Regions from separate parts of the Pseudomonas sp. GD03875 genome, predicted to be linked through region 2. Evidence: predicted binding sites of a transcription regulator. Region 2 holds the regulator's gene; each other region holds the start of a gene.

Region 1 (3,272 bases), on a different contig from region 2:
CACCTGATCCTGGCCGCCATCGAAGAATTCCCGCACATCCCGGTGTGCATGCACCAGGACCACGGCACCAGCCCGGACGTGTGCCAGCGCTCGATCCAGCTGGGCTTCAGCTCGGTGATGATGGACGGCTCGCTGAAGGAAGACGGCAAGACCCCGGCCGACTACGACTACAATGTCCGCGTGACCCAGCAGACCGTGGCCTTCGCCCATGCCTGCGGCGTGTCCGTGGAAGGCGAGCTGGGCTGCCTGGGCAGCCTGGAAACCGGCATGGCCGGCGAGGAAGACGGCGTCGGCGCCGAGGGCGTGCTGGACCACAGCCAGCTGCTGACCGACCCGGAAGAGGCCGCCGACTTCGTCAAGCGCACCCAGGTCGATGCCCTGGCCATCGCCATCGGCACCAGCCACGGCGCCTACAAGTTCACCAAGCCGCCGACCGGCGACGTGCTGTCGATCGAGCGGATCAAGGAAATCCACAAGCGCATCCCCAACACCCACCTGGTGATGCACGGCTCCTCCTCGGTACCGCAGGAGTGGCTGAAGGTGATCAACGAGTTCGGTGGCGACATCAAGGAAACCTACGGCGTGCCGGTCGAAGAGATCGTCGAGGGCATCAAGCACGGCGTGCGCAAGGTCAATATCGACACCGACCTGCGCCTGGCCTCCACCGGCGCGATCCGCCGCATGATGGCCGAGCAGCCGAGCGAGTTCGACCCGCGCAAGTTCTTCGCCAAGACCATCGTCGCCATGCGTGACATCTGCATCGCCCGCTACGAAGCCTTCGGCACCGCCGGCAATGCCTCGAAGATCAAGCCGATCTCCCTGGAAGGCATGTTCCAGCGCTACGCCAGCGGCGAGCTGACCGCCAAGGTCAACTAGGCCGTCGCGTCGTACCGAAAGCCCCGCTCTGCGGGGCTTTCGCCTGTTTGGGGGAGGTGAAAATGCCGCCAATCGTTCGTGGCGCGCTCTGCGCCGTCACGCTGGTGCTCGCCGGCTGTGCCGGGCAGACCAGGGAAGACCCTGCAGCGCCTGTCGCACCCGCGCTGGTAGTGGCGGATGTGCAACGCTGCGGCGAGCGCGCCGACTGCACCACCAAGGTCTCGCGCACCCTGCTGTTCGTCTTCGACTACGCCGCCGCCGGCGGCCACCTGGTGCAGCGCCGGGAACGCCTGCTGTTCACCCCGCCTGACGCCGTGCCGAACGACTGGCCGGCGATCCGCATTCGCCTGGCGGAGCCCGCCGACAGCCGCTTCGACTTCAGCGCCGAGTGCTGGGTAGCCCGCTGCCGCTACGGCGCCGAGGAACTGCTGCGGGTCTACCGCAGCTACCTGGCGGGCGAGCCCTGTTCGCTGGACGGCGCGACGGCCTGCGCGGCGGACTAGCGGCTGGCCTCGGCCCTTTCCAACACCTGCAGGGTATAGGTCTGCTCCACCTGCTGGCCGGAGCACTGGGTGCCCATGCCGCTTGCCTCTACGTGTATCTCGTAGGTGCCGGACCGGGTGGGCTCGCCCTGGATGACGCCATGGGCCTCCCTGTCGACGTAGACGAACTCCAGCCCTTCAGGAAGCGGTTGGTCCTCGGTGCCAGCCCGCAGGCCACTGAGCAGAGACAGCTTTTCGACCCCGACCTGGATCTGGTAGGGCTGCCCAACGACCGCGGGCGGCAGCCGGGACGGATACAGGTCGAGGCCGGGGCGCAGGATGCATCCGGCGGCCATCGGAATGACCATGAATGCCTCGCATCCGCTCAGCAGCGTGCAGAGGCCCAGGGCCAGCAGGGAGGCGGGTTTCATCTTCTATCGTTCTCCTGGCAGGCGTGCGCGCCCGCTGCCAAGAGGCGGGCGGCGGCGTGGTAGCAGGGCAGGGGCGTGGCGGCGGGCAGCCTCACGGGCCAATGTCCTTATCGGTGTGGAGGGGCAGACGATGCGTCGTGCCAGGCCGGAGCGCCAGCGTGACGCCGTCATTCTGTGAGCCCGTCGTCAACAGGCGTTCGTCGGGGTTCGGCAAACGCCTGGCGTTTCGTGATCAAGTCCGGTGCCCGCCAGCCGATATCCCGGATATGCTGGCAAAAGGCTCATCCCGGGCCTTTCCCGCACCTGTGTGGGCGGGAGCAGCGGCAGCAAAGCAGGAGCGACCATGGGCTCAATAAAAACAATCCAGGCCCGCTACACCCTCATCTTCGTCGTCTTCATCGCGGTGGTGTTCCTACTCACCGAGGAAGGCATCCGCCATTTCGTCACGCCCAAGCTCAAGGCCTCCGAGGAGCAGCTGGTCCTGAACCAGCTCAACGGAATCTCCGAGACCATCCTGTTCGAGCTGGCCAAGGTCGAGGCGCAGTCGCGCAGCATCACCCAGACGGTGCCGCTGCTCGACAGCGACACCATCGACGTCGTGGTACCCGGCCTGGTCGACCAGTACGGCGACCCGAAGGTCTTCGGCGGCGGCATCTGGCCCCTGCCGCAAAAGCGCTCCGAGCGCGACAAGCACAGCACCTTCTTCCACCGCGACGCCAGCGGCCGGATGATCGTCAACACCTACTGGAACTCCGACGAGTCGCTGCGCTACTACGAGCAGCCCTGGCACCGTGCCGGGATGCAGGCGCCGCCCGGCAAGTGCGCCTGGGCAGCCGCCTACAAGGATGACGCCAGCGCCCAGCCGCGCACCAACTGCGCCATGGCCATCGTCAAGGACGGCGCGCCGTTCGGCGTGTCCACCATCGACGTGACCCTGGGCTTCTTCAATGGCCTGGTGGCCGAGAAGGAGAAGGAAATCCAGGGCGAGGTGATGATCGTCGAGCCGGACGGCAAGATCCTCAGCAACCAGGCGCGGATCGGTGGCGAAATCGTGCTGAAGAACGTCTCCGAGCTGGCCCGCCAGTCCGACTTTGTCGGCCAGGTCCGCGACGGCCTCGGCAAGATCGGCCGCGACGCCCTGTACAAGCAGGAGTTCGACAACGCCGATGGCGAGGACTGGACCTTCTACCTGCAGCCCATCGAGGGTACGCCCTGGCTGCTGGCGGCGGCGCTGCCGACCCGCCTGCTGACCGAGAACAGCTCCGACGTGCTGAGCACGCTGGCGTACATCCAGGTGCCGCTGGTCATCCTGCTGCTGGCCATCATGCTGTTCTCGATCCACCAACTGATGCAGCGCCTGAATGTGCTGCGCGGCAACATCGACTCGCTGTCGGCCGGCGACGCCGACCTGACCCGGCGCATCGCGCTCAAGGGCGCGGACGAGATGGATGCGGTGGGCGAGTCGGTCAACCGCTTCATCGCC
Region 2 (3,272 bases):
CGCCCGAAGTCGAGCCGCTGGAGGAGGGCGGGGTGATCGCCCTGGTCGGCCCGGCCGGCATGGGCAAGACCACCACGCTGGCCAAGATGGCCGCGCGCTACGTGCTGAAATACGGTCCGCAGAGCATCGCCTTGGTCAGCATGGACTGCTTCCGCATCGGTGCCCAGGAGCAGATCAAGACCCTCGGCCGCATCCTCAACGTGCCGGTGACCCAGGTCGACCCCGGCCAGTCCCTGGTGCAGGCCCTGGCGCCGCTGGCGCGCAAGAAGGTGATCCTGATCGACACCGCCGGCCTGCCGGGCAACGACCCGGCCCTGCGTCTGCAACTGGAGAGTCTGGCTGCCCGCGGGGTCAAATCGAAGAACTATCTGGTGCTGGCCGCCACCAGCCAGGCCCAGGTGCTCAAGGCCGCGTACCATAGCTACAAGCAGTGCGGCCTGGCCGGGTGCATCCTGAGCAAGGTGGACGAGGCGGCCAGCCTGGGTGAGGTTCTGGGGCTGGCTATCAGCCAGCATCTACCGGTAGCCTATCTGGCAGATGGGCCGAAGATTCCGGATGATCTGCAGGTGCCGCGCAGCCACCAGCTGGTGAGCCGTGCCGTGAGCATGCAGACTGCGGAGGACCCGAGCGAGGAAGCCATGGCCGACATGTTCGCCGGCCTGTATCAGCATCCCGCGCGTCGCGCGGGCTAGCAGGCGGCGGTGTACAAGGCGTTCTAAGGTGTAGGAAAGGGTCGGTGTAGTTGCCCGACCAGCCCAGTCCAGGCAAGAAGGTAAGAGAAGAACATGGGTAGTATGCATCCCGTACAGGTGATCGCAGTCACAGGCGGCAAGGGCGGCGTCGGCAAGACCAACGTGTCGGTGAATCTGTCGCTGGCGCTGGCCGACCTCGGCCGCCGGGTGATGCTGATGGACGCCGACCTGGGCCTGGCCAACGTCGACGTGCTGCTGGGCCTGACCCCCAAGCGCACGCTGGCCGACGTGATCGCCGGCGAGTGCGATCTGAAGGACGTGCTGATCCAGGGCCCCGGCGGCGTTCGCATCGTGCCGGCCGCCTCCGGCACCCAGAGCATGGTGCAGCTGTCGCCGGTGCAGCACGCCGGCCTGATCCAGGCCTTCAGCGACATCAGCGATAACCTCGATGTGCTGGTGATCGACACCGCTGCCGGCATCGGCGACGGCGTAGTCAGCTTCGTTCGCGCGGCCCAGGAAGTGATCGTGGTGGTCTGCGACGAGCCGACCTCGATCACCGACGCCTACGCGCTGATCAAGCTGCTCAACCGCGACTACGGCATGAGCCGCTTCCGCGTGCTGGCCAACATGGCCCACAGCCCGCAGGAAGGTCGCAATCTGTTTGCTAAGCTGACCAAGGTAACCGACCGTTTTCTTGATGTGGCCTTGCAGTACGTCGGCGCCGTCCCCTACGACGAGTCCGTACGCAAGGCTGTGCAGAAGCAGCGCGCGGTATACGAAGCCTTCCCGCGCTCGAAATGCGCACTGGCGTTCAAGGCGATCGCCCAGAAAGTCGACACGTGGCCGCTCCCGGCCAACCCGCGCGGCCATCTGGAGTTCTTCGTCGAGCGTCTGGTGCAGCAACCGATCGCGGGTACGGCCGTATGACAGCAGCCAGTGGACTTCGAATGTACAACAAGGCGCAGGCGCAGGACTCCCAGCATCAACTGATCGAGCGCTACGCGCCATTGGTCAAGCGTATCGCCTACCATCTGCTGGCGCGTCTTCCCGCCAGCGTGCAGGTGGACGACCTGATGCAGGCCGGCATGATCGGCCTGCTCGAAGCGTCGAAGAAATACGACGGCAGCAAGGGCGCCAGCTTCGAGACCTATGCCGGCATCCGCATCCGCGGCGCCATGCTCGACGAGGTGCGCAAGGGCGACTGGGCGCCGCGTTCCGTCCACCGCAACACGCGGATGGTCAGCGACGCCATCCGCACCATCGAGGCCCGCACCGGAAGAGACGCTAAAGATCAAGAGGTTGCGGCCGAACTCCAATTGAGTCTCGAAGATTACTACGGCATTCTTGGCGACACTCTGGGCAGCCGTCTGTTCAGCTTCGACGACCTGGTGCAGGACGGCGAGCAGGGCGGGTTGCACGAAGACGTCTCCGGCAGCCATGGCGGTCCGCTGCATGGCCTGGAAGACGAGCGCTTCCAGGCGGCCCTGGCCGATGCCATCGCCAACCTGCCGGAGCGCGAGCGCCTGGTGTTGTCGCTCTACTACGACGAAGAACTGAATTTGAAGGAAATCGGTGAGGTCCTGGGGGTCAGCGAATCCCGGGTCAGCCAGTTGCACAGCCAGTGCGCCGCGCGTCTGCGCGCCAGGCTGAGCGAGTGGCGGGCGAGCTGACGGCCGGCCGGTTTCATGATTTGCGACGCAACCGGGCCGCCGGGGCGTTTAGGACTGTACGGAGGTCGACTTGGACAAGAACATGAAAATCCTCATCGTTGACGATTTTTCGACGATGCGACGGATCATCAAGAACCTCCTGCGCGATCTGGGGTTCACCAACACGGCCGAAGCCGACGATGGCAACACGGCGCTGCCGATGCTGCAGAGCGGCAGCTTCGACTTCCTGGTGACCGACTGGAACATGCCCGGCATGACCGGCATCGACCTGCTGCGCGCGGTGCGCGCCGACGAGCGACTGAAGACCCTGCCGGTGCTGATGGTGACTGCCGAAGCCAAGCGCGAGCAGATCATCGAGGCCGCCCAGGCCGGTGTTAACGGCTATGTGGTCAAGCCGTTCACCGCCCAGGTGCTGAAGGAGAAGATCGAGAAGATCTTCGAACGCGTTAACGGCTGATGTCCGCCGCGGGGGCACTATGGCAAACGATGAATCCTCCCTGGGCGAACTCGAGTCGACCCTGAAGGCACATGCTACCCAGCTGGTCGAAAGCCTTGAGAAAGGCCGCTTCGGCGAAGCTGTGCATCTGATCCACGAACTGAGCCAGGCACGCGATCGCGGCCTGTATCAGGAAGTCGGCAAGCTCACCCGTGAGCTGCACAACGCGATCGTCAATTTCCAGCTCGACCCGTGCAATCCGCATGCCCAGGAAATCTCGCAGATATCGGACGCCACCGAGCGGCTGTCCTACGTCGTGCAGATGACCGAGAAGGCGGCCAACCGCACCATGGACCTGGTGGAGCAGAGCGCCCCGCTGGTCAACGACCTGGGCGACGAGGCCAAGGCCCTGTCCGGTGACTGGAGCAAGTTCATGCGTCGGGAAATGAGCGCCGACGCCTTCCGCGACCTGGC
Region 3 (3,272 bases), on a different contig from region 2:
GCCGACAGCGAGGCCGAATTGCTGGTGCGGGTGCAGGATTACGAGCTGTGGCAGGCCTACCAGGGCTTCTTCGCGGTGATCTTCTGGTACGCCCTGCTCGGTCCGCTGCCGGCCCTGGCGTACCGGCTGCTGGCGCTGACCGCCGAGCATGCCGGCCAGCCGGGCGTGGTCGAGCGTGCGGGGCAGCTGCGCCATGCGCTGGACTGGCTGCCGGTGCGCGTGCTGGCGGCCAGCTTCGCGCTGGTCGGCAACTTCGCTGCCGTCAGTCGCGCGGTGCTGTACGACCTGCTGGCCTGGGAGCTGCCCGCGCCGCGCCTGGTGGCCAATGCGGGGCGCGCGGCCAGCGAACTGGCCCCGCCCGCGCCGGGCGAGGAGGGCGTCGGCAGCCTAGACGAGCTGTGGCAGTTGCTGATCCGGGCGGCTGTGCTCTGGTACGCGGTGTTCGCCGTGCTGATCCTGCTGTTCTAGCCGGGCCACAGCCAGGCGGCGCCGCGAACGCCGCTGGAGTCGCCATGCCGCGCCTGCACCAGGCGTGTGTTGACTTGGTCCGAGAACACATGGTGGTCCAGAAGCCGGGGCACTTCCCGGTACAGGGCTGGCATGTTCGACAGGCCGCCGCCCAGCACGATCACCTCCGGGTCGATGATGTTGATCACGGACGCCAGGGCCCGCGCTAGTTGTTCGCAATAGCGCTGCGTGGCCGCGACGGCGGCCGGCTCTGCACGCAGTGCGGCGTCGGCCAGCTGAGTGGCGTCCAGCCCCAGTTCGCTGCGCGCGGCCCAGGCCGGGCCGCTGAGGAATGTCTCGATGCAATCGTCCAGGCCGCAGTAGCAGCGGCGTGCGGGGCCGTCGGCGGTGCTGCGCCAAGGCAGGGCGTTGTGGCCCCACTCGCCGGCGATGGCGTTGGGCCCCTGGAGCAGCCGTCCGTGGATGACGATGCCGCCGCCGACCCCGGTGCCGAGGATCACGCCGAACACGCTGGCGGCCCCGGCGCCCGCGCCGTCCGTGGCTTCCGACAGGGCGAAGCAGTCGGCGTCGTTGGCCAGGCGCACCGGGCGCTCCAGCCGCCGCTCCAGGTCGCCCTGCAGGTCCTGGCCGATCAGGCAGGTGGAGTTGGCGTTCTTGATCCGGCCGTGATCGGGCGAGCGGGTGCCGGGGATGCCGACGCCGAGGCTGCCCGTTGCGCCCAACTGGCGTTCGGCATCGCGGACCAGTTGTACTATGGTCTGCAATGTGGCCTGGTAATCACCCTGCGGGGTGGGCAGGCGCTGTCGCAGCCGTTCTTCGGAGCCTTCGAGGGCGACGATTTCGGTCTTGGTGCCACCCAGATCAATGCCTAAGCGGAGAGACATGCGCATTCTTAACCTTAAGTTACAAAGGGTGGCGCCGATATCCGGTATACAAGCTGTGGGGGATCTGCGCCTGGCAATTGGCCATTTCCGCTGATATCCACAAACACCGATACCTTGCCGTTCAATAGACCAGCCAGCAGCGGCTGGCATACAACAATAATGGCAACAGGAGACGTCTAGTGAATAGCGTGTTGTACCCTGCCATCGCGCTGATGAACCGCATGAGCTTTGGCATGAAGTTCAGCCTGATCAGTGTGCTGTTCTTCCTGCCCATGCTGGTCACCAACTACTTCCTGGTGCGGGACTCCTATGACGCCTTCGTCGATACCCGCACCGAGCTGCAGAGCCTGGAGCTGCTCAAGCAGAGCCAGAAGATGCGCCAGGAGCTGGAGCGCCTCAACGACCTCTACGAGATCAATGCCGTGCTCGGCCAGTCCGGCGAGTCGGACCGGCTCGCCGCGCTGATCGGCCCGCTGGAGAAGAGCATCGGCGAAACCCTCGCCGCGCTCGAGTCGCCCAGCGATGACGCGCAGAAGATCGAGGAATTCAACGCCCAGCGCGACGCCATCAAGGGCGCCCTGGACGCGGTGGCCGCCGAATCCTCGCTGCGCAGCAAGGCCGGCCTGGTGGTCAAGGCGCTGGACAATGCCGAGGTGTTCATCAAGTTCGTCGCCAGCCAGTCCGGCCTCAGCCAGGACAGCGACCTGACCGTGCGCCAGATGGCCGAGCTGCTGACCACCGCCACTCCCCCGGTGACTGCGGCGCTGAGCAAGGGCCGGGCCCTGGGCTCCTACTCCCTTGGCCAGGGCATCCTCGGCTCTTCCGACAGCACCAAGCTCGACGAGCTGCTGGCCGAACTGGAGAAGCTTCACGCCGAATACGGCTTCAAGATTCAGAGCGCGCTGGACGGCAACGCCCGGGCGCAGAGCGAGCTGAGCGCGCCGGCCGAGGCCAGCCGGGCCTCGCTGACCGAGGTCAGCGGCGTGCTGGAAGAGCAGCTGCTGATGGCCGACAGCCTGGACGCGCCCTGGCAGGGCTTCTTCGACCAGCTCACCACGGCCATCGACAAGACCTACACGCTCAACGACAAGGTGCTCGGCTTCCTCGACCTGGAGCTGAGCCAGCGCCTGGAAGGCAAGCGCACGCAGATGGTCCTGCTGGTGGTGGCCCTGGTCGTGCTGTTCCTCGCCATCGGCTATCTCTACGGCGGCTTCTACGTCTCCACCCGCGCCACCCTCAAGGGCTTCGGCAAGACCCTCAACCAGGTCGCCGCCGGCGACATGACGGTGCGCGTCAGCGTGCGCAGCCAGGACGAACTGGGCGAGCTGGGCGAGGTGTTCAACGGCACCGTGGCGAAGATCCGCGACCTGATCGAGCTGGTCGGCCAGACCGTCACCGAGGTCGAGCGTCAGGCCGACCGCGTGGAGCTGGTGTCCGGCGAGAGCAGCCAGGCGGTATCGGCCCAGCGCGGGCAGATCGAGCAGGTGGCCACGGCGATGAACCAGATGTCCGCCACTGCCCTGGAGGTGGCGCGCAGCGCAGCCGCCGCGGTGGGTAGCGCGCAGAGCGTGAACCAGGAGACGGTCAGCGGCCGCGAGCTGGTGGAGGCCCAGGTGGCCCGCATCCAGCGCCTGGCCAGCGAGATCGACCAGTCGGTGAACGTCATCAACCAGTTGGCCGCGGACAGTTCCGCCATCAGCCAGGTACTGGAGGTCATCAAGGGCATCGCCGGGCAGACCAACCTGCTGGCTCTCAACGCCGCCATTGAGGCCGCGCGGGCCGGCGAGCAGGGCCGCGGCTTTGCCGTGGTGGCCGACGAGGTGCGCAACCTGGCCAAGCGCACCCACCAGTCCACCGAGGAGATCGAGCAGATGATCGGTCGCCTGCAGAACGGCGTGGGCGCCACGGTGACCGCCATGA

The links. Region 2 encodes FliA, which starts transcription of late flagellar genes. Its sites were predicted from a motif close to CTAAAGTTTNNNNNNNNNNNGCCGNTAA; they were not measured.
Region 1: the regulator FliA is predicted to act here: its motif matches at 2,021-2,048, upstream of N5D30_RS16595 (methyl-accepting chemotaxis protein).
Region 3: the regulator FliA is predicted to act here: its motif matches at 1,366-1,393, upstream of N5D30_RS04225 (methyl-accepting chemotaxis protein).

Annotation. Positions count from the first base shown of each region.
Region 1 is NZ_JAOCCV010000018.1:90,312-93,583, reverse strand. Features, by position in the region: gene fba (class II fructose-bisphosphate aldolase) at 1-876, shown strand, start outside; gene N5D30_RS16605 (hypothetical protein) at 939-1,379, shown strand; gene N5D30_RS16600 (hypothetical protein) at 1,376-1,789, opposite strand; gene N5D30_RS16595 (methyl-accepting chemotaxis protein) at 2,133-3,272, shown strand, end outside.
Region 2 is NZ_JAOCCV010000002.1:275,715-278,986, forward strand. Features, by position in the region: gene flhF (flagellar biosynthesis protein FlhF) at 1-692, shown strand, start outside; gene fleN (flagellar synthesis regulator FleN) at 786-1,619, shown strand; gene fliA (RNA polymerase sigma factor FliA) at 1,616-2,362, shown strand; gene N5D30_RS02775 (chemotaxis response regulator CheY) at 2,445-2,819, shown strand; gene N5D30_RS02780 (protein phosphatase CheZ) at 2,839-3,272, shown strand, end outside.
Region 3 is NZ_JAOCCV010000003.1:280,150-283,421, reverse strand. Features, by position in the region: gene ampE (regulatory signaling modulator protein AmpE) at 1-468, shown strand, start outside; gene N5D30_RS04230 (ROK family protein) at 465-1,352, opposite strand; gene N5D30_RS04225 (methyl-accepting chemotaxis protein) at 1,532-3,272, shown strand, end outside.